2 regions of the Actinoplanes sp. NPDC049548 genome follow, and region 2 is predicted to be linked to the other one. Evidence: riboswitches for the same ligand, from Rfam matches in the RefSeq annotation. Region 2 holds a riboswitch; the other holds the start of a gene.
What was found. Region 2 has a riboswitch for glycine ahead of AB0J80_RS03345 (L-serine ammonia-lyase). Riboswitches for the same ligand answer to the same signal wherever they lie in the genome.

Region 1: it holds a riboswitch for glycine, as region 2 does, so the genes downstream of both, gcvP (aminomethyl-transferring glycine dehydrogenase) here and AB0J80_RS03345 (L-serine ammonia-lyase) in region 2, are expected to answer to the same signal.

Annotation. Positions count from the first base shown of each region.
Region 1 is NZ_JBFAPM010000011.1:237,484-248,664, reverse strand. It holds gene AB0J80_RS22855 (hypothetical protein) at 1,202-1,444, shown strand; gene AB0J80_RS22850 (hypothetical protein) at 1,448-1,795, opposite strand; gene AB0J80_RS22845 (pyridoxamine 5'-phosphate oxidase family protein) at 1,926-2,423, opposite strand; gene AB0J80_RS22840 (nucleotidyltransferase domain-containing protein) at 2,437-3,225, opposite strand; gene AB0J80_RS22835 (nucleotidyltransferase domain-containing protein) at 3,222-3,896, opposite strand; gene mgrA (L-glyceraldehyde 3-phosphate reductase) at 3,893-4,888, opposite strand; glycine riboswitch at 4,948-5,041, shown strand; gene gcvP (aminomethyl-transferring glycine dehydrogenase) at 5,117-7,921, shown strand; gene AB0J80_RS22820 (DUF5999 family protein) at 8,268-8,468, opposite strand; gene AB0J80_RS22815 (chorismate-binding protein) at 8,596-9,837, shown strand; gene AB0J80_RS22810 (peptide deformylase) at 9,936-10,430, shown strand; gene AB0J80_RS22805 (class I SAM-dependent methyltransferase) at 10,427-11,181, shown strand, end outside.
Region 2 is NZ_JBFAPM010000001.1:695,096-706,276, forward strand. It holds gene AB0J80_RS03325 (VanW family protein) at 1-632, shown strand, start outside; gene AB0J80_RS03330 (hypothetical protein) at 653-1,117, shown strand; gene AB0J80_RS03335 (alpha/beta hydrolase) at 1,071-1,913, opposite strand; gene AB0J80_RS03340 (sigma-70 family RNA polymerase sigma factor) at 1,984-2,964, shown strand; gene AB0J80_RS03345 (L-serine ammonia-lyase) at 2,945-4,297, opposite strand; glycine riboswitch at 4,422-4,518, opposite strand; gene AB0J80_RS03350 (GNAT family N-acetyltransferase) at 4,550-5,512, opposite strand; gene fdxA (ferredoxin) at 5,606-5,932, shown strand; gene dapC (succinyldiaminopimelate transaminase) at 5,929-7,023, shown strand; gene AB0J80_RS03365 (S8 family serine peptidase) at 7,125-9,626, opposite strand; gene AB0J80_RS03370 (DMT family transporter) at 9,542-10,489, opposite strand; gene AB0J80_RS03375 (hypothetical protein) at 10,598-10,720, shown strand; gene AB0J80_RS03380 (RNA polymerase sigma factor SigF) at 10,915-11,181, shown strand, end outside.

The DNA of each region.
Region 1 (11,181 bases), on a different contig from region 2:
CGCACCTTGCCGTTTGCAGGTGCGGTGCCTCGGCCCGGGTCGTCGTCTTGTGCTGGCCTGTCCGGCTGGTCGGGAGGATGAGCTGGGCCACCCGGATACGTCATGCTGGGCGGCGCTCCGAGCCGCCGATCGCCCGGGCGCGGGTGGCTGAGGTGGGAATCGCTGCGGTGCGAATCGCCGGGGCGTGAGTCGCCAGGGCGGGGGTGATGAGGGCCGCGCTGCGGCTTCGCGGGCTGCTCCGCGGTCTCGCGTGGCCGGCGCAAGCGCCGGGAATGACGTCGCACCAAGCCCCACGAGCGGTGCCGTGCATGCTCGCGCCGGAACTCTTCAGCGGCCGGTGAATAATTGCGACGCAGCGTCCGGTCCCGCACATTCTTCGTGGGGAACAATGCGAGCTGCGTCATTTCCCCATTGTCTCAGGCGCCCCTCATGATCCACGAAGATGACCGCCCGTATTTCATATCAAGAAATGATCCGTGGTCACCTGTATGATCCGCTGGTCCGGCCTTACGAAAACAGTTACAGGACACTGAGGTCGAGCGCGTTGATCTGCCGCCGACAAAGCGCACCCTGTCCCGACGCCCGTCACCGCGCGTGGACGGTGCGTTGGGTGACGACAGGTGAGCCGGTCCTCGCTCAGGGGGTGGCGCCGAAGCTCGCCGCGGCTCGTCACCGATCTGCGGATGGACCCGCGCTCCGCGCGAGACAGTCCTTCCGCCCGCGCGGTGGGCGTCAGCCCGGATGTCATCGCGGCGAAGGGTCGTCGCCTGCAGTGCCGTGGCGGCCGCGCCGACCTGCTTCGTGCTCAGGGACTTCTGCTGCTTGTACCCAGGTCGGCACCGCGTCGGCGAACAGCTTCTCGCCGTACCGGACGTCGACCGGGAAGCCGGCCCGCTCGTGGAGGATCGCGATCGCGTGCCAGACCTCGTGCGTGCTCAGGTGCCGCGGTAGTTTCCGTTCCGTATGGTCATCCGGGCCCGGACGGCCCAGAGTGAGGCATGGCCCGTGAACCGTCGGAGCGTCGCGCCGACCCCGCCGCGTCGATCAATGCTTTTGCGCGCCGGCTGAGCGAGCAGCGGCAGTCGCAGGCGGCCTCACGCGTGCGTAGGGTGCTGCCTGTCCCTGCCTCGCATGCCGCCGAGCGGGAGCTGTGCGGTCGCTTCGCCCGGCTGGGCCCGCGACCGTCGGACGGGCGGCGGCGGTGGTGGCAACCCGCGGCTGGTACTGGGTCTTCACGACTTTCGTTGCCACGCCGGAGCCCGACAACGACCTGCTTCGCGGGCAGGCGTTCCTGGCGTGGCGGGACGCCGGCGGCGGCGTCGTCAAGAGTCTGACGGTCCTGCCCGATGGAGAGGTCACCGGCGACCTCGCCGCCTTCGGCATGGCGGAGATCCAGCGGAACATCGCCAAGTTCGTGCTCGGCGCCGACCGTCCGTTCAGCTGATGCTCACGGGCGGCCGGCGCGCCGCAATGCCGGGTGCCGGGCCTCCCAGGCCGCACGCACGCCGCGAGGCAGGTTCAGCTCGGGCCACACCCGCACGAGTGTCCCCCCGTCGATGTGGGCGCGCAGCTCGTCGATCCGCACCGCCTCACGCAGCACGTTCTCGTACATCCACAGCAGCATCGTGTGCTCGCCCAGGTCGAAGGCGCGCTGCGGATTCCACCAGAGGCGCAGGGGTAGCTCCACGAGCCCGTGGGTCGGGCCGGTCAGCTCGGCGAGGGTCCCGGCGACCAGGACGGGCCGGTACGGCCGCGCCAGGTAAGCGACCGGGGCGTCGAGCGCGCGGGTGGACATGGAGACCAGCGTAAACCGACTCACGCACCTACCGATAACCCCTAGGTTCCTAGGATGCTCTACGCGCAGAGCGCCAGACCACAGCACGCCCGGAGAACCAGCCGGGCGCGCTTCGGGCCGGAAGAGGGGATCAGGCGCGCCGGCGTTCCTCGCGCTGCCTTACGAGTTCCTCGACCGCGCTCGGCAGCGTCGTCTCGAAGTCGATGAGCTTGGCCCACGTCGGCGTGACGACGATGCGGACCATGCCGTCGTAGAGGGAGCGCACCTCCGCCTCCCACGCGACCCGCTGCTCCGGCGTCATCTCGTAGGTCCCGTTCATCTGCAGGTACTCGTCCGGGATGCCGTCGACGACGTCCAGCTCGGCCCGGCCGCGGATGAGCAGGATCTTCGGCGGATGCACCTCGGTGTCGATCGTCAGCGCGACCATCGGGTTGCGGCGCAGCGCCGGGAGCTTCGGGGCGTTCTTCGTGGTGCACATGACGATCTGCGACCCGTTCCAGGTGAACGCGATCGGTACGGCGCGGGGTGTGCCGTCCTCGGCGACGTATGCGAGCCGGGTCAGGTCGCGGGCCAGCAGCTCGCGGCTGAGGGGGCGGTCGAGGATCTCGGTGATCTGGTTCGGTTGCATGGTGGTTCCTCGCTCACGGGCTCGGCGTCTGATGCCCCTGGGACGAAGCCGGAACCTCGTTCTCGACAAGGCGGGTGCGGACCACCAGTTCGTGCAGCGCCTCGACCGCCGCCGGGTCGGCGTGCGCGGGCAGTGCTGACGTGTCCCGGGCCGACTCCAGCTCGGTGCGCAGACGTTCGATGTCCTGGAGCACGGTGGAGCGCAGTGAGTCCGGGAAGGCCCCGTGCTCCGCGGACCGCTTGAGGTCGATGAGCGTGGGGACGTAGCGCAGGGAGCTGAGCAGTCCGAGGTCGGCGACGACTTCGCCCGTACGCATGAGGTGGATGCCGGTGTGCAGGACCCGCAGCGTGTACAGCGCGGGCTTGAGCTCGCCGGTCTTGGCGAACAGCCGCTCCTGGGTTGCGGCGAACCCCAGGTAGTGGTGGGCGTGGTGCGACGTGATCAGGCCGGGGGCGAGGGCGACCAGCTCGCGGTGGACCGGCGAGGTGGTGACGACGAGCGGGGACAGCAGCTGCTCGAGCACGTAGCCGTTGCGGCTGGTCAGCATGCGGGCGAACTTGAGCAGGTCGTGGCTGACGACGTCGAGCTCGACGCCGTCGCGCCAGGTGTCGGTGCTGATGGTCTCCGGGCCGGTGCGCAGCCCGACCACCTCGGCGGCGGGGAGGATGTGGCTGGCCCGCAGGTCGAGGTCGCTGTCGACGGAGGCGAAGCCGTACAGGTGGGCGCCGCTGACGGTGGCGAAGACGGTGGGGTAGGGCAGGGCGGCGGCTTCCGCGGCCCAGGCGGGCACGTCGACGGTCACTGCAGACCCCTTTCCCGTACGCCGGTGAGCAGTGCGTCGACGGCGGCCCGGTCGGGTTCGTCCGGCAGGGTGCTGGTGGTCTCCGCGTCGGCCAGGTCGGCCTGCAGCTGCTCGGCCCACGAGACCACGGATTCCCACGGCTCACCACCGCTTTTGATCCGCAGGAGCTGGTCGCGCAGGGGGCGGACGTCGACGAGGACCTCGCCGGTGCGCAGGACGTGGGCTCCGGCGAGGAGCAGGCGGATCATGTGCATGGCCTGTTTGTGGTTGGTCTCGCCGGTGCGTTTCCGCCGGGCGGCGACGCGTTTGAGCTGGTCCTGGGCGTACGCGCCGTAGGTGTGGGCGACGTGGCGGGAGAGGAACGCGTGGCGGGCGGCGCGCAGTTCGTGGCCGTCGGCGGTGGCGTGCTCGACCAGCGGGGACCAGAGCACTTCGAGGACGGTGGGGTTGGCCTGCAGGGCGAGGGTGCAGAACCGCTCGATCTCCCAGGTGAACTGCTCGTCGCGGGGGCCGTCGAGATGGGTGGGCGGCTTGTCGAGGTGCCAGAAGGCCCGGGTGGGTGCGGCGTACACGCCTCGGCGGTCGTGGTCGGAGTCCGGGCCGTCGAGGCCGTACGCGCGGGAGCCGACCACGACCGCGAGGATCGTGCGGGGTGGGTAGAGCTCGGTCACAGGTCGAGGACCGTGGCGTCGATGGCGTCCAGCTCGTCCTGGGTGAGGGCGGGGTTGCGCAGGGCGGCGACGTTGGTCTCGAGCTGCTCGACGCTGCTGGCGCCGATGATGAGGCTGGTCATCCGGGAGTCGCGCAGGGCCCAGACGAGGGCGAGCTGGGCGAGGCTCTGACCGCGGCGCCGGGCGATGTCGTTGAGGTTGTGGATGCGTCCCATGGTCTGGGGGTCGAGGTCGCTCTCGTCGAGGAAGACGCTCGTACGCACGCGGGAGTCGGCGGGGATGCCGCCGAGGTAGCGGTCGGTGAGCAGGCCCTGCTGGAGGGGGCTGAAGGCGATGCAGCCGGCGCCGACGCGTTCGAGCGTGTCGAGCAGGTGGTCGCGTTCGATCCAGCGGTTGAGGATCGAGTAGGACGGCTGGTGGATGAGCAGCGGGGTGCCGAGCTCCTGGAGGATGGCGGCGGCCTGGGCGGTCTGCTCGGCGTTGTAGTTGCTGATGCCGACGTAGAGGGCTTTTCCGGCGCGGACGACGGCGTCGAGGGCCGCCATGGTCTCCTCGAGCGGGGTGTCGGGGTCGGGGCGGTGGTGGTAGAAGATGTCGACGTAGTCGAGGCCGAGGCGCTTGAGCGACTGGTCGAGCGACGAGACGAGGTACTTGCGCGAGCCCCAGTCGCCGTAAGGGCCGTCCCACATGGCGTAGCCGGCCTTGGTGGAGATGATGATCTCGTCCCGGTGGGCGGCGAGGTCGGTGTGCAGGATGCGGCCGAAGTTGGTCTCGGCGCTGCCGGGCGGGGGCCCGTAGTTGTTGGCCAGGTCGAAGTGGGTGACGCCGAGGTCGAAGGCGCGGCGGATGATCGCCTGCTGCCGCTCGAGGGGGCGGGCGTCGCCGAAGTTGTGCCAGAGGCCGAGGCTGAGCGCGGGCAGCTGGAGGCCGCTGCGCCCGGCGCGGCGGTAGGTCATGGTGGCGTAGCGGTCGTCCGCGGGGGAGTAGGTCACACGCCACAGCCTAGGGACACGTGATCGACATCGGTGCGCTGGTAGGTTGAAGGGGCCGTACCACTCTCGCGGGAGAGACCGCCGGTCCGCCGGTGGCGCCGAAGGGGCAAATCCTCCCCGGAACCTCTCAGGCAAAAGGACCGCGAGGGCAGGCGACTCTGGAGTGCGCTCGTGGGTATGACAGAGGGGGAGGTTGCCCGTCGACCTCCGCAGCCCCCTGGAGCCGCCATGACGTTCGCTCATCGCCACATCGGTCCCGATCCGGACGCGCAGACCCAGATGCTCAAGGCCATCGGGTACGCGTCGCTGGAGGCGCTGATGGATGCCGCGATCCCGGAGGTGATCCGCTGGCACGGCACGCTGGAGCTGCCGACCGCGGCCTCCGAGGAGGAGACGATCGCCGAGCTGCGGGAGATCGCCGGGCGTAACACGGTGACCACCTCGATGATCGGGCTGGGCTACTACGGCACCTTCACGCCGGCGGTGATCCGGCGCAACGTGCTGGAGAACCCGGCGTGGTACACGGCGTACACGCCGTACCAGCCGGAGATCAGTCAGGGCCGGCTGGAGGCGCTTCTGAACTTCCAGACGATGGTGACAGACCTGACGGGGCTGGCGACGGCGAACGCGTCGATGCTCGACGAGGCGACGGCGGTCGCGGAGGCGATGACGCTGGCGCGGCGGTCGTCGAAGAGCAAGAGCAACGTGTACGCGGTGGACGCGGACACGCTGCCGCAGACCCTGGCGGTGCTGCGGACCCGGGCGGAGCCGCTGGGCATCGAGGTGCGGCTGGTGAACCTGGACGCCGACGCGGCGCTGCCGGACGAGTTCTTCGGCCTGCACCTGCAGTATCCGGGAGCGTCCGGGGCGGTCCGGGACCACGCGGCGCTGGTGGAAGCGGCGCACGGGGTGGGTGCCCTGGTGACGGTCGCGGCGGATCTGCTCGCGTTGACGGTGCTGCGGGCGCCGGGGGAGATCGGTGCGGACATCGCGGCGGGCACGACGCAGCGTTTCGGCGTACCCCTGGGGTTCGGGGGTCCGCACGCGGGCTACCTGGCGGTGCGGTCCGGGCTGGAGCGGTCGCTGCCCGGGCGGCTGGTCGGGGTGTCGCGGGACGCGGACGGGGCGCCGGCCTACCGGCTGGCGTTGCAGACGCGGGAGCAGCACATCCGCCGGGAGCGGGCGACGAGCAACATCTGCACCGCGCAGGTGCTGCTGGCGGTCATGGCGAGCATGTACGCGGTGTATCACGGCCCGCAGGGTCTGCGGGCGATCGCGCAGCGGGTTCACGACCGGGCGCTGGCGCTGGCCGGAGGCTTGACCGCGGCGGGGGTCGAGCTGGCGCACGCGCGGTTCTTCGACACGGTGACGGCGGTGGTGCCGGGCCGGGCCGCGGCGGTCGTCGAGGCGGCGGCCGTGTCCGGAATTGATCTGCGCCTGGTGGACGCCGACCGGGTGTCGGTGGCGTGCGACGAGACGACCACGGCCGAGCAGGTGTCGGCGGTGCTGGCGGCGTTCGGCGCCGAGCCGGCCGAGCCCGCCGCGGGGGGCTTCGGGGAGCTGGCGCGCACGTCGGAGTTCCTGACGCATCCGGTGTTCCGGACGCATCACTCGGAGACGGCGATGCTGCGGTATCTGCGCCGGTTGTCGGACCGTGACTACGCGCTGGACCGGGGCATGATCCCGCTGGGGTCGTGCACGATGAAGCTGAACGCGACCACGGAGATGGAGCCGGTCACCTGGCCGGAGTTCGCGAACATCCATCCGTACGCGCCGGCGTCGCGGACCGCGGGCTACGAGGCGCTGGTGGCGCAGCTGGAGGGGTGGCTGGCGGAGCTCACCGGGTACGACGCGGTGAGCGTGCAGCCGAACGCGGGTTCGCAGGGTGAGCTGGCCGGCCTGCTGGCGATCCGGGGCTACCACCGCTCGCGGGGCGAGGCGCACCGGGACGTGTGCCTGATCCCGTCGAGTGCGCACGGCACGAACGCGGCCAGCGCGGTGATGGCGGGCATGCGGGTGGTCGTGGTGGCCTGCGACGACGACGGCAACGTGGACCTGGCCGACCTGGACGCCAAGATCGAGAAGCATCGGGACGCGCTGGCGGCGATCATGGTGACGTACCCGTCGACCCACGGCGTGTACGAGCGCGGCATCGCGGAGCTGTGCGGCAAGGTCCACGATGCCGGCGGGCAGGTGTACGTCGACGGCGCGAACCTGAACGCGCTGGTCGGTTTCGCCCGGCCGGGCCGGTTCGGCGCGGACGTGTCGCACCTGAACCTGCACAAGACGTTCTGCATCCCGCACGGCGGCGGTGGCCCGGGCGTCGGCCCGGTCGCGGTGCGCGCGCACCTGGCCGAGTTCCTGCCCGGCGACCCGCTCGAGCCCGGTGACCACCACGCGGTGTCGGCGGCGGCGCACGGCTCGGCGGGGATCCTGCCGATCTCGTGGGCGTACCTGCGGATGATGGGCCCGGACGGCCTGGCGCAGGCGACGGCGGTGGCGGTGCTGGCGGCGAACTATGTCGCAGCGCGGCTGCGGGACCACTACCCGGTGCTGTACGCGGGCAACGAGGGCCTGGTCGCCCACGAGTGCATCCTGGACCTGCGGCCGATCACCAAGGCGACGGGTGTGTCGGTGGACGACGTGGCGAAGCGGTTGATCGACTACGGCTTCCACGCGCCGACGATGTCGTTCCCGGTGGCCGGCACGCTGATGGTCGAGCCGACGGAGAGCGAGGACCTGGCGGAGCTGGACAGGTTCTGCGACGCGATGATCGCGATCAAGGCTGAGATCGACCGGGTGGCGGCGGGTGAGTGGCCACGCGACGACAATCCGCTGCACCATGCCCCGCACACGGCGGCGGCGGTGTCGGCGGACGAGTGGCAGCATGCGTACCCGCGGTCGCTGGCCGGTTTCCCGGAGGGTGTGGACCGCACGGCGAAGTATTGGCCCCCGGTGCGGCGGATCGACGGCGCGTACGGGGATCGGAACCTGGTGTGTTCGTGTCCAGCGCCGGAGGCGTTCGAGGACTGAGGGCGCCGGCCGCGGCCTGGTGGCGCCGGGCGGGTCGGCCGGTGGTGTCGTCGGTCGGCCCGCGGGCGCTGGTGGCGGGTCCTCGCCGTGGTGCCGCCCGATCGAGGGCGGTGTCTCGCCGTCGCGTCGCGGGTGCGGCGTCGGCGGTGGGCGCGGTGGCGTTTCTGGTCGGTGCGAGCGGGGCTCGGCGGCGCTGCGGGCGCCGTGGGGGGTGCAGGCCGGTATGCGGTCGCGGCCTCGTCGCCGTTACTCTTCCGGCGGTCGTGCTCGGGCTCCGCGCCGCGGGCGGCGTATGCGGGCCGTCGGGTCGACGGCCTGAGCCGCCCGGTGGTGCGGTGCGGGGCCGTCAGGCCGCGAGGGCGTGCCGGGCGGGGCCGCGGTGCGGTTCGATCTTGCTGCCGTCGGGCAGCAGTTCGCCCGTGTCCTCGAAGAGGATGACGCCGTTGCAGAGCAGGCTCCAGCCCTGCTCGGGGAAGGTCGCCACGATGCGGGCCGCCTCGCGGTCCACGGCCTCAGCGGAAGGACAGGTGGTTTGGTGCTGGCACATCGGAGGTCTCCGGTCGGGGGGTTGTGTTGTGTTGAGGTTCACATCAACGGTGGCGAACACTACTCCCATCCGAACGAGTCCGGGTGGAGCGAGTGACGGCGCCCCATTGAGCGAGCCCACTGTTGAGATGGTCCACGCGGGGCGTGGATACGACCACTGTGCGACAGTCGCGCCAGCCGTTCCACCGTGTTCTCCGGCCTCCTGCCAGCGCCGTCACCGTCCGTCATCGGTGTTCGAGTGGTACCTCGGCGACGGTGGTGACCCCGCAGAGCTTGTTACAGCGTGGCTCGCGGACAACGGACTGCCGGTGCGAAACCTCATCCGAACGGCTAGTTCATTCCACCCGAATGGCGTCGGCACGGTCTGCGGAAGTTCACTGTACGTATCTGCGGCGGCCGGATCGGTGATGGCCGGCGGGGCCGTCGGCAAACCGACACCGGTCCCCGGAATCCCCGACGTGGCAGCGGTTCTCTACCGCCACAGCGATCCCGTGGAACCGGCGGAGCGTGGTCTCTTCCCGTTCGCGACCCGTGACGGTGAGTCAACACCCGGCGCGTGGTCGCTGGGCGCCTGGCAGGACAGCTGGACCCGGCACGAGCATGCCGAAGCGGTCGACGCGGTCCGGGCCGCCATCGCCCGAGGGGACGTCTACCAGGTCAATGTCGTAGGCCACGCCAGCGCCCCGTACACGGGAGATCCCGGCCCGCCCCTACAGCGGGTGACGAAACTGGCCGGCGCGCGGTATGGCGGCATCCTGGCGGGCCGGGACTGGGCGATCGCCACGGCGTCGCCGGAGACCCTCGTCGAGGTCCGCGCCGGGCGGGTCTTCACCCGGCCGATCAAGGGCACCCGCCCGGCGACCGCGGCGGGGCGCCGGGAGCTGCTGGGCTCCACCAAGGAACGCGCCGAGCACATCATGATCGTCGACCTGGAACGCAACGACCTGGCCCGCCTGAGCGGCGTCGGCCCGGTACGCGTGGACGAGCTGTTCGCCGTACGCCGCTGGTCCGGTCTGTGGCAGGCCGAGTCGCAGGTCTCCGCCCCGATCCAGGGCGACCTGGGTCTGGCGGAGCTGCTGCGCGCGGTCTGCCCGGGCGGCTCGGTCACCGGCGCACCGAAGCTGGCGGCGCTGGACCTCATCGCCGCCGTCGAGCCCGTCGGGCGCGGCGTCGCGATGGGCGCCCTCGGCTGGGTGGGCACCGACCACCTCGACCTCGGCCTGACCATCCGCACGGCCGCGGTCAGCGAGGGCCGCGTCCATCTGTGGGCGGGCGGCGGCATCACCTGGGACAGCGACCCGGTCGCCGAGGTGGACGAGGCCGCGGCGAAGGCGGGCCCCCTGCGGGCCGCGCTGGCCGGCGAAGGCTGAGAAGCTGCGCGGACTGCTGGTCGCCGACCAGCTCGCCCTCTTCGGGTAACGGGTGCCGGGGCTGCCGGGCCGTACACCGGCTCGGTAGGTTGGACGCCATGACTGTGCGTCCCATACGGCTGTTCGGCGACCCCGTCCTGCGCACCCCGGCCGAGCCGGTGACCGATTTTGACGACGCCCTGCGCGACCTCGTCCAGGACCTGGAGGACACCGTCCGCGAACCCGGCCGCGCCGGCGTCGCGGCGCCGCAGATCGGCGTCAGCCTGCGGGTGTTCTCCTACAACGTCGCCGGCCGGGTCGGTCACCTCGTCAACCCGGTGCTGTCCGACCTCGACGGCACCCAGGACGACGAGGAAGCCTGCCTGTCACTGCCGGGGATGGGCTTCGCGACGCCCCGGGCCTGGTCGGTGACCGCCACCGGCTTCGACGCGTACGGGAGGCCGCTGACGATCGCGGGCACCGGATTCCTGGCCCGGGCGCTGCAGCACGAGACGGACCACCTCGACGGGCGGCTGTACATCGACACGCTGACCGGCGACACCCGCCGCCGGGCGCTGCGCGAGCTGCGCCGCACCCGCCCGATGCCGGCATGACGACCGGCCAGGACCCGTCGTCCGCAGCGGCCGGTGACCGCGAGCAGGTGCCGGTGCCGTCCGCGCTTGCCGACGAACGGGACGTCGCAGACGAGGCGGCGGCCCAGGGCGGTGAGCAGGTCCCGGTGGCGGCGGCCGAGGGTGGTGGGCGGGTGCCGGACACGACGCGGCTGGCGGCGGCGTCACTGGCTGCCGGGGATCCGACCGGCTGGTTCGAGCGGCTCTACGCCGAGGCCGGTGCCGGCACCGCCGAGGTGCCGTGGGACGTGCCGGAGCCGAGCCGCTACCTCGCCGCCTGGGCCCGCCGCGGAGGGCTCACCGGCGAAGGCCGCCGCGCCCTGGTGGTGGGGTGCGGTCTCGGCCGCGACGCTGAGTTCCTCGCCGGCCTCGGCTTCGCCGTGATCGCTTTCGACATCTCCGCCACCGCGGTGCGGACGGCCCGCGTGCGGCACCCGTCCTCGCCCGTCGACTACGTCGTCGCGGACCTGCTCGACCCGCCCCCGAGCTGGCGGGGCGGCTTCGACCTCGTGGTCGAGAGCAACAACGTGCAGGCCCTCCCGGCGCCGGAACGCGCCCGGGCGATCGCCAACGTCGGCCCGATGGTCGCCCCCAGCGGGACCCTGCTCGTCATCGCGGTCGCGGAGCAGGGTGAGCGCGAGGGGCCGCCGTGGCCGCTGACCCGCGCGGAGATCGACGCCTTCGCCGGGCCGGTGGCCGCGTTGACGCCGGTGTCGGTGGAGCACCTGCGGGA
Region 2 (11,181 bases):
CGAGCTCGCCCCGCAGCCAGAACATCATGACCATCGCCCGGGCCGTCGACGGCGCGATGGTCCGGCCGGGCGAGACCTTCTCCCTCAACGGGCACACCGGCGAGCGCGACTACGCATCCGGCTACCAGGACGCGCCGGTGATCGTCGGTGGGAAGCTCGAGCCCGGCGTCGGCGGCGGCGCCTCGCAGTTCACCACGACGCTGTTCAACGCGGCCTACTACGCGGGGCTGGAGGACGTCGAGCACAAGCCGCACTCGTTCTACTTCTCGCGCTACCCGGCCGTGATCGAGTCGACCATCTTCTACCCGACGCTCGATCTCAAGTTCAGGAACACCACGCCGTGGGGCATCTTCATCGACACCTCGTACACGAGCAGGTCGGTGACCGTCTCGATGTGGAGCACGAAGGTCTATGACAGCGTCAAGACCGTCCGAAGCCCCCGCCGCGACATCACGTCCCCGCCGACCGTGCACCGCGAGCCCGGCCCGAAGTGCATCACTAGCAGCGGACTCCCAGGTTTCACTCAGGATGCGTGGCGCGTCATCCGCAAGGATGGCAAGGAGGTCGAGCGCAAGAAGTTCACGTGGCGCTACGATCCCGAGCCACGATTCGTGTGCGGCGACGAGCCGTAAGTCCGTCGGAGGAGGACGCCATGAAGCAGCGTTGGGTGTCGATCGCGGCGCTGGCCGCGGCGCTGTTCGCGATCAACGTGGTGGCGCGGCTGGTGACGCGCCTCGCCTTCCCCGACAACGACACCGCGGAGAACACGGTGTCCGTCATCATGTTCGCGACCATCGGTGTGGTCCTCGCGGCGGTCGCGTTCACCCGCGCCCAGCGCGTCCCGGTCGGCACCTGGCTGCCCGACCTGGTCGCGGCGGCGGCCATCGGCATGCTGCTGACCGTCCTCGTCGGCCCGTTCGTGAGCGGTGACTACCCCTTCTCCGGCGGTGCGGGCAACTTCTTCTCGCAGATCTGGCTCTACGGCGGCTTCGCCATCGTCGGCACCCTGCTCGGCTACTGGACCGCCACGATGTTCGGCCGCGACTACCGCTCGAAGTCGCTCAAGGCCTTCACGGTTGCGAAGACCACGAAGCCCCGCCGGGTCGTCCGCCGCTGAGCACCTTGCGCAGCCGCTCAGCGAACCGGTCCGGCTCGTCGACGAAGCCGGTGTGGTCGCCGGGGAACAGCACCGGCTCGGTGCCGAGCTCCGCGGCGAGCGCCCTCGATGCCCGGTCGCAGAGCTGACCGGACGACTGTTCGCCGATGCCGACCACGATCCGGGCCGGGCCGGTGCGCAGCGCGTCGAGGTCGGGTCGCCACCGGGTGCCCGGGCCCAGCTCGTGGGTGAACCAGCGGTGCTCGTCCGCGGCCTGCTGAGGCGCCCGGTCGCCGCCGAAGACCATGGCGAACACCTCGTCCGGCATGCTGATGTTCGCCTGGGCCAGGAACTTCCGCCACGCTCCGGGGCCGTCGCCGGCGAGGTGGGTGGCGATGATGTCGGCCGTGCCGGCGTGGAGCTCGTCGCGGTCGTCGAGCAGCTCGACCAGCGGCGGCTCGTGGGCGATCACCGTGTGCACCTGCCCGGGGTGGTTCTCCGCCAGCGCCAGCGCGGTGAGGGCCCCGCCGCTGGAGCCGAGGACCGTGGCCGGGCCGGCGTCGAGGTGGGCGAGCAGCCGGCCGAGGTCGTCGGCGCGCAGCGGCGGCGTCGAGTCCTGCTCAGGGTTGTCGAGCGGGCTGCGGTTGATGCCTCGCGGGTCGGTCGTCAGCACCGTGTGGCCGTCGGCCGCGAGGCGGTCGGCCAGCGGCGCGAACGCCGTGGCGTCCATCGGCGCGCCCACGAGCACGATGAGCGGGCCGCTGCCGCGGAGCTCGTAGTGCAGGCGTGCGCCGGGTACCGCCAGGGTGTCGTTCATCGTGGTCTCCTCGCCATTGCTGTGGATCGTTCGCAAGAGGGACTGGCGGGATGCGGCAGAATCGTCGGCCGTGAGCGAAGTTCCGGCGCACGAGCGTGACGACGCCACCTTCACGCGCCTCGTGGAGCCGTTGCGCCGGGAGCTGCACGCGCACTGCTACCGGATGCTCGGCTCGGCCCACGACGCCGACGACGCCGTGCAGGAGGCGCTGCTGCGAGCGTGGCGGGGGTTCCAGCGCTTCGAGGGCCGCGGCTCGCTGCGCGCCTGGCTGTACGCCGTGGCGACGCGGACCTGCCTCGACGCCGTGGGAGCCCGCGGGAGGCGCGCGCTGCCCGTCGACCTCGGCCCGTCCAGCGCCCGGGCGGTGATGGGGGACGTCCCGTCGACGGACGTCGCGTGGCTGGGGCCGTACCCGGATGTCGGTCTCACCTACGAGCAGCGGGAGGCCGTCGAGATCGCGTTCGTCGCCGCCCTGCAGCATCTGCCCGGGAACCAGCGGGCGGCTCTGCTGCTGTTCGAGGTGCTCGGCTTCAGCGTCGCGGAGATCGCCGCCATGATGGACACCTCGGCCACCTCGGTGAACTCGGCGCTGGCGCGCGCCCGCAGAACCCTCGCCGAGAAGGCACCGGCGGCCACCCAGCAGCAGACGTTGCGCAAGGTGGGCGACGCCCGGGTCCGGGAGCTCGTCGCCGGGTACGCCGCCGCGCTGCAACGCGGCGACGCCGAGGGACTGGTCGCGCTGCTCGTCGAGGACGTGACCTGGTCGATGCCGCCCCTGCCGCACTGGTATCGCGGCCTCGACGCCGTCACCGACTTCGCCGTGCGGCTGCCGCTCGGCTCCTGCGGCGCCTGGCAGCACGTGCCGACCAGCGCGAACGGCCAGCCCGCGGTCGCGTCCTACCTGCGCGACGGTGACGCGGGCGCATACCCGGCCTGGTCGATCGACGTGCTCACGCTGCGCGGCGACCGCATCGCCGAGATCACCTCGTTCCTCGGCCGGGAGCACTTCGCGGCCTTCGGTCTGCCGGTCGTCAGCACTCCACGACGGTGACGGCGAGGCCGCCGAGCGACGTCTCCTTGTACTTCGTCGACATGTCCCGGCCGGTGTCGCGCATCGTGCGGATCGCCGTGTCGAGGCTGACGCGGTGCGTACCGTCGCCGTTGCGGGCCAGCCGGGCCGCGTTGATCGCCTTGACGCTGGCGATGGCGTTGCGCTCGATGCACGGCACCTGCACCAGCCCGCCGACCGGGTCGCAGGTCAGGCCGAGGTTGTGCTCCAGCGCGATCTCCGCGGCGTTCTCCACCTGTTCCGGCGTACCCCCGAGGACCTCGCACAGCGCGCCGGCCGCCATGGCGGCGGCGGAGCCGACCTCGCCCTGGCAGCCCACCTCCGCCCCGGAGATGGAGGCGTTGCCCTTGATCAGTACGCCCACAGCCGCCGCCGTGAGCAGGAACCGCACCACCCCCTCGTCGTCGGCCCCGGGCACGAACCGCGTGTAGTAGTGCAGCACCGCCGGAATGATCCCGGCCGCGCCGTTGGTGGGGGCGGTGACCACGCGGCCCCCGGCGGCGTTCTCCTCGTTGACCGCCAGCGCGTACAGGTTGACCCAGTCGAGGACGTGCAGCGGATCGGTGTCCGGGCGGGCGACCAGGTCGCGCCACAGCGCCGGGGCCCGTCGGCGTACGCGCAGCCCACCCGGCAGCACACCCTCGGCCCGCAGCCCGCGCTCCACGCACCCCTGCATGACCGCCCAGATGTGCAGCAGCCCCGCCCGTACGTCGGCAGCCGGCCGCCAGGCCTCCTCGTTGGCGAGCATGACCGCGGAGACCGGCAGCCCCTCCCGCCGGCAGATCTCCAGCAGCTCGGCGCCGGAGCTGAACGGGTGGGGAACGGCGGCGGTGTCGTCGCGATCGGCGCGCACGCCGTCCTCGACCACGAAACCGCCGCCGACGGAGTAGAAGGTGCGCTCGGCGAGCAGCTCCCCGGTGGCCTCCCACGCCTGGAACCGCATGCCGTTGGGGTGGTCGGGGAGGCTCTGCCGGCGGTTCAGCACCAGGTCGGCGTGCGTGTCGAACGCGAGCGGGTGCTTGCCGGCCAGCAGCAGGCGTCCTTCGGCCCGGATGGCGGCGACGCGTTCTGCGACCCGTACCGTGTCGATGGTTTCCGGGTCCTCGCCGCAGAGGCCCAGCATGACGGCGGTGTCGGAGCCGTGGCCGCGCCCGGTGGCGCCCAGCGAGCCGAAGAGCTCCGCGCGTACCCGGAAGACCAGGGTGGGATCCGCCAGGCCGGAAGCGAACAGCTTGGCGGCCCGCATCGGGCCGACGGTGTGCGACGACGACGGGCCGATGCCGATCGAGTAGAGGTCGAACGCGCTGATCGCCACGGAAAAAGGCTCCCTGTGCTCGGGTGGCCTCCCCGCTCTGTCATGGGACCTGAGAGCTTCACCGTCGTGGCGACGGTTTGCACCGTGGGTGCGGGACATCGGTGTCCCGGCTTTCCAGAGTCGCCTGACCGGAGCGGTATCTGTGCCTGAGAGATTCTCGGGGAGGAGTTGCTCCTTCGGCGCCCCGGACCTGCGCCCGGGAGCTCTCCCGCAACGGTTCGTGCGGCGCGATCTTCATTTGTCCTGCCGAAGCTACCAGGGCGCTTCGCGGGTGAGGTAGGTGTGGTGGGTGGTGAAACCCATCTTCTGGTAGAGCGTCACCGCGGGGGTGTTGCGCTCCTCCACCTGCAAGTATGCCCTCGCCGAGCCCTGTTGCACCGCCCAGTGCGCCACAGCCCGCACCACGTGCGCGCCCAGCCCTTGCCGGCGTGCGGCCGGGGCCGTTTGCAGCAGCGACAGTCCGAGCCACCGGTCGGGACCGCTCACCGCACCCCGGGCCACCGCGAGCAGCTCACCGTCGGCGTCGCGCACATGAGCGAAGACCGCATCCGGTACGCCGGTGAGAATCTGTCTCGCCGGCGCGGGCAGGGTGCCCTTGTGCTCGGCGACCATCGCGTACCAGTCGTCGGTGGGGGAGTCGGCGAGCTCGACCGTCGGCAGGTCGGCCCGCGCCGGCAGGGTCTCGAGAAGCGCCGCCACCCGCGCGGTCTGCACGAGGGTGAGCGGGCGGGCGGTCCAGCCCCGCTCGTCCAGGGCGGCGTTGACGGGGGCGGCGAGGGGCATCGGGGTGTTGATCAACGCTTGCTGCCCGCGGGCGGTGTACCACTGCTCGACCGCGTCGATCGCGGCCTCGAGCGTGCGGTCCGGGTCGCCGACCGGCAGGGCGGAGTTGGCGCGCCCGGTCCAGTTGCCGGCCGCGCGCAGGATCCAGTCGCCGAGGCGGGCCTGCACCGGCGCGGGCCAGCCGTCGTTGGCCGCCAGCTCGAGGGCCACCACGTCGGCGGCCGGGGGGCGGCGCGCGGCGGGCACCCGCTTGGCCCGGTGCACGTCCTTGAGCGGCACCCGGAGCGTGCCCTTGGCGGTGGCGAGAGTGAGATCCGTCTCCGTCAGGTCGACAAGTTCGCCGAGGGCGTCCGTGTAGAGGGGGCGATCGTGGGAAACCCCTACAATTCGGCGGACGACCACCCGGTGTCCCACATCCTGCCGTCGGAGCACACCCCACCTCCCTCCGGCGAGATACTAGGCTCTGCCCGTACCGTCGCGAAGCGGCTGGGCTTGAGACGGCTTGGCTCTGGAAGGGAAAGACCCGTGACATACATCATCGCTGAGCCCTGCGTCGATGTGCTTGACAAGGCCTGCATCGAAGAGTGCCCGGTCGACTGCATCTACGAGGGCAACCGGATGCTCTACATCCACCCCGATGAGTGCGTCGACTGCGGGGCCTGCGAGCCGGTCTGCCCGGTGGAGGCGATCTTCTACGAGGACGACGTCCCGGAGCAGTGGAAGGACTACACGAACGCGAACTACGAGTTCTTCGAGGACCTCGGCTCGCCCGGCGGCGCGTCGAAGGTTGGCAAGATCGAGAAGGACGCGACGTTCGTGGCGGCCCAGCCGCCGCGCGGGGATGCGCACTGACCGTGCTCTCGGCATCACTGCCTGACTTCCCCTGGGACCTGCTCGAGCCGGCCAAGGCGGTCGCCGCCGCGCACCCGGACGGCATCGTCGACCTCTCGGTCGGCACGCCCGTCGACCCGGTCGCGGCCTCGATCCGGACCGCCCTGGCCGGCGCGTCCGACGCGCCGGGCTATCCGCTGACCGCGGGGACCCCGGCGCTGCGTGCGGCGATCTCGGCCTGGGTGGCCCGAGCCTGCGGCGCTTCCGGTACGCCGGGAGTGCTGCCCACCATCGGCTCCAAGGAGCTGGTGGCGTGGCTGCCCACCCTGCTCGGCGTCGGCCCCGGTGACGTCGTCGTCATCCCGCAGGTGTGCTACCCGACGTACGAGGTCGGGGCGAAGCTGGCCGGCGCCGAGGTGGTCCGCAGCGACTCGCTGACCGCCCTCGGCCCGGACCGCCGGGTGAAGCTCGTCTGGATCAACTCCCCGGCCAACCCCAGCGGCCGGGTCCTGCCCACCGCCCACCTGCGCAAGGTGGTCGACTGGGCGCGCGAACGCGGCGTGGTCGTGGTCAGCGACGAGTGCTATCTCACGCTGGGCTGGGAAGAGACCCCGGTGTCGGTGCTCTCCGACGAGGTCAGCGGCGGCGACCACACCGGCCTGCTCGCCGTGCACTCGCTCTCCAAGCGCTCCAACCTCGCCGGCTACCGGGCCGGCTTCATCGCCGGCGACCCGGCCGTGGTCCGCGAGCTGCTGGCGGTCCGCAAGCACGCGGGCATGATCGTCCCGGCGCCGGTGCAGGCGGCGATGATCGCGGCCCTGGGCGACGAGTCCCACGTGGCCGAGCAGCGAGCCCGCTACGAGGCCCGGCGCACGGCGTTGCGGGCGGCCCTCACCGGGGCCGGCTTCACGATCGAGCACTCGGGTGCCGGGCTTTACCTGTGGTCGACCCGCGGCGAGGACTCCTGGAAGACCGTCGACTGGCTCGCCGAACGCGGCATCCTGGCCGCACCCGGCGCCTTCTACGGACCGGCCGGCGCCCAGCACGTCCGGATCGCCCTGACGGCCACCGACGAGCGGGTCGCGGCGGCGGTCGCGCGGCTCGCCGCCTGACCCCGAGCGGGGTATCGACGACGGCCTCCTGCTGGTCGGCGCGGCCGTCGTCGCCGTGCTCCTGAGTCGCCGTCGGCACTAGCCCTGCGTGGGTCCCTGTCTCAACGGTGCCAGGTGCGGGTGGCCGTGGTGGCGACGTTGCCGAGGTGGTCGTACGCGCGTACCTGGACCTTCATGGTCTTCCTCCGCTTCTTGGTGTTGAGGCTCAGGATGTACGCGGCGGTGGCGTCCTTGGCGACCACCTTGCCGTCGACGACCAGCTCAACCCTGGCGATGCCGTTGCCGTCGGTGGCCTTGACGTGAACCTTGACGGTGCCCTTCACCCTCGCCCCGTTCTTGGGGGCTCTGGTGATCGAGACGGTCGGCGGCTTATTGTCGGCGGCGACGATGCGCGCCGGCAGATTTCGTGACTGGCCCCAGCGGTCGGTGACCTTCCAGGTGAGCGTGACCTTCCCCGTGTACGTGCCGGTTCTTACCGTCAGCGCGTACGGTGCGTTCTTGTCTGCGCCCACGTACTTGCCGTTGGCCCACAGTTCGGCCTTCGCCACACCGCTGGCGTCGGTGACGCCGGCGACGGTGCTTGTGAAAGTCCCTCGGACCTTCGTGCCGCCGGCCGGTCCGACGGACCCGCCGGACGGTGGGTCGTTGTCGGCGACCAGCGTACGGGTCAGGTACGTGTAATTCCCGGCCTTGTCGACGGCGTCGAGGTAGATCGTCGAACGTGAATCCACGGGCACCCTGCCCCGCCACAGGTTCGTGCCGGCCACTCTCGTGAGCGTGCTGAACGTGCCGTTCGCCTGAAAGACCGAGTAGATGTAGTCGATGTCGTTGTCCGGCACAGCCACCGTCACGGTCGCTCGGGATCCATGGATGGGTTCGGTCGCCGTAGGGCTTTTGAAGGTCATCGTGGGCGCAACCGTGTCGGCCTGGACTGTGACAGTGATCGGGTCGGCGTTGCCGGCGTAGTCGTAGGCGACGACCGTCACCGGCAGCGGGCCGTTGAAGCCTGCAGGCGGACGGATCTGGACCTGGGTGCCCGGAAGGCGTGTCGACGTGACGACCGTTCCGCCGATGACGTAGTCGATCCGCTGGATGCCGTGGTCGTCGGTGGCTTGGGCGATGGCCGGTACTCCGCGGGCCGGAATGAGCTTGCCTTCGACCAGTCCCGGTTTGACGAGTTTCGGGGCCGTGGTGTCGGTGCCGCCGAAGTCGTAGACCACCTGCGCCGCGTTGACGATTCGAGGCTGGTGAGCGTAGGTGCCGGTAGTGGGAAACGGCGCCGTGCCGCGGATGGCCGCCCGCACCTCGTCGGCGGTCGCCGTGCGCTTCATCGAGAAGCCGAGCGCGGCGACACCCGCCGTGGTCGCCGTCGCGCCGGAGGCGCCGACGAGGGAGGAAATCCGGCCGTCCAGGCCCAGCGCCGCGGTGGTGTAGGCGCTCGCGTCGACCCACTGGTCCGTCGAGGTGTTCTTGACCGTTCCCGCCTGGCTGACGGCCAGGACCGAGTCGTATGCCGCCGGATACCGCCGCGCCGTCGAGCCGACATTGCCGGCGGAGGCGACGACGAGCGATCCCTTGGCGGCCGCGTGGCCGACAGCATCCTCCAACAGGCGGCTCGGCGTTGCCGTGCTCACCGAAAGATTGATCACCCGGGCGCCGTGGTCGGCTGCCCAGACTATGCCGGCGGCGACGTCCGCCGTTGTTCCCTGATGGCCCGTCATCGCCCGGACGGGCATGATCGTGCACATCGGGCAGACACCCGCCGTGCCGATGCCGTTGTCCGGCTGCGCCCCGATTAGGCCGGCGACAAGCGTCCCGTGGCCGTCGCCGTCCGTGGGGTCGTCGTCCCCGTCCACGACGTCATGACCCGGCGTCAACCGGTCGGCGCCGAGGTCCTCGGTCGGACTCACTCCAGTGTCGACGACAGCGACCTTGACGCTCTGCTCGCCCTTGGTCCATGTCCAGGCCTGCAGAACCTGCTCGGTATGCCAGCCGAACGGTTGCATCTCACCATCTGCTTCCACGACACCACCGCGCTCGGCGTATCGCACACCGGTGGTGGCAGTAAGCGTGGCAAGGGCCGCGTCGACCCGACCGGCGGGCACGTCGACGGTGATCGCATCCATGCCGGCGACCCGGTGGTCGCGTTCCACGGCGTCGCCGAGGGCTTCGATCACGGCGGTGGGGTCGGCGCCCTCGGCCAGTCCCACGTCCAGCCGTACGGCCTCGTCGGCGGCTGTGGCCGGGGAGGCCGGGCCGACGGTCATCAAGGTCGCCCACAGAAGAGAGGAAGCGGCGACACGTACTGCCAACCCGGTCCCCGGCATGATCGATACACCCCGCATGAAACGGGACCGTATCGACGTGAGTAACTTCGAGTCAAGATCGGCATCGAGGGAACGAGGCCGAACTCCGTGCGGCGAGGCGATCCGGCCCCGGGCATCGCGACTGGCTGCGCGGCGTGCCGGCCTCGCGCCACTCCGCCGATGGGGTGCGCCGCTGGGCGGTTCCCGCGGGTTCAGGCCGGTGCCGGGCGGTCCTCGGTCGGGTGGAGGGCGGCGACCGCGGCGAGGATCAACGCTCCGCCCAGCAGAGCCGACCACGGCAGGCGCTCGCCGAGGAACAGGGCGGCGAGCAAGGCCGCGGAGACCGGTTCGAGGAGCGTGGCCACGGTCGCGGCCGAGCCCGACGTGGTGCGCAGGCCCGCATAGAGCAGGCCGTAAGCCAGCGCCATCGTCGCCACCCCCAGATACACCAGGAGTGCCAGCGAAGCCGGCCGCGTAGCCACGACGGGCTCGTGGTTCGCCGCGGCGAAGAGCAGGAAGGGGGCGAGGGCCACCGCGCCCGCCGCCGTGGCGCAGGTGGTCAGCGCCACGGGTTCGACTCGCTGGGCGAGGGTGTGGCCCAGCACGGTGGTTGCCGCGTACGTGGCTCCGGCGGCGACCGCCAGGATCAAGCCGAGGCCCGGTGCGTCTCCCGGCGCCGGGGTTCCGTGTCCGGCGGTGAGGCTGATGAGGATGAGTCCGGCCAGCGCTGCCGTCAGGACGACCGCCTCGCGGGGTGAGGGCCGGGTGCGGGCGCGCAGGTGCTCCCACACCGCTGCCAGGATCGGGGCCAGGCCGAGCGACACCACTGTGGCGACGCTCACTCCCACCAGGAGCACCGATACGAAGTAGAGGCCCTGGTACGTGGCGGTGCCGCAGCCGACCACGATGGCCAGGACCGGATGGGTGCGCATCGTCGCCACCGTGGCCCGCAACCGGCGGGTCAGCGCGGCGAAGGCCACCAACGTGACCGCGGCGAGGACCATCCGCCAGGCGCTGACCGTCATCGCGCTGAGGCCGTCGCGGGAGTGCAGCAGGGTGACGACCAGGCCGCCGGTGCCCCACAGCACTCCGGCGGCGCAGACCTGCAGCAGGCCGATGCGAGCACGGCGACCCGCGGACTCCCGATTCGCCACATCCACCGCGCCAACCTAGCGGCGTGGGTGCCGGGCTGCCGGGAATTATGTGCCGCAACCCAGCTGCTGCCGGGCGGCCACCGGACTGCCGATGCGGGCGGCCAGACTCGGGGCATGGTCGTGATCAGCACCTGGAGTGCCGACGAGAAGCCGCCTTCCCGGGTCGCGGTCGCCCTCGAGTTCGTGGCCGTGTGGGCTGTGCATCTGCGGCGTTCGTACCGGTTGATCCGCGGATAACAACCGGTACCGCCGGCCCTGTCGGCCGAGTGGATACTCCGCCGTTCGGTCTGGCTCTTCCATCCGTTCGGAGGAGTTTGACCATGGGGGGTGAGTGGGCATGACTCCGGCGACCCGCGACAGGCCACCGGCCGGCCGCGGGTCTGCTGAACCGAGGGGCCGCTTCCGGCGGCCGGATTCGAAGGAGCTCGTCCATGACCGTTCTCGCCGCCCCTGTCGACAGCGCCCCCGCCGCTGCTGATGTCTCGGCGACGACGGACCGCGCGAGCGAGCTGATCGCCGCGCTCGCCGCTCTCCCCGCCGGGCACCCGTCCCGGGCGACGACGCGCGACCGGGCCATCGAGGCGTGGATGCCGCTGGCCCGGCACCTGGCCAACCGGTACGCGGGCCGCGGTGAGCCGCTCGACGACCTGATCCAGGTGGCCGTCGTCGGACTCATCAAGGCCGTGGACCGCTTCGAG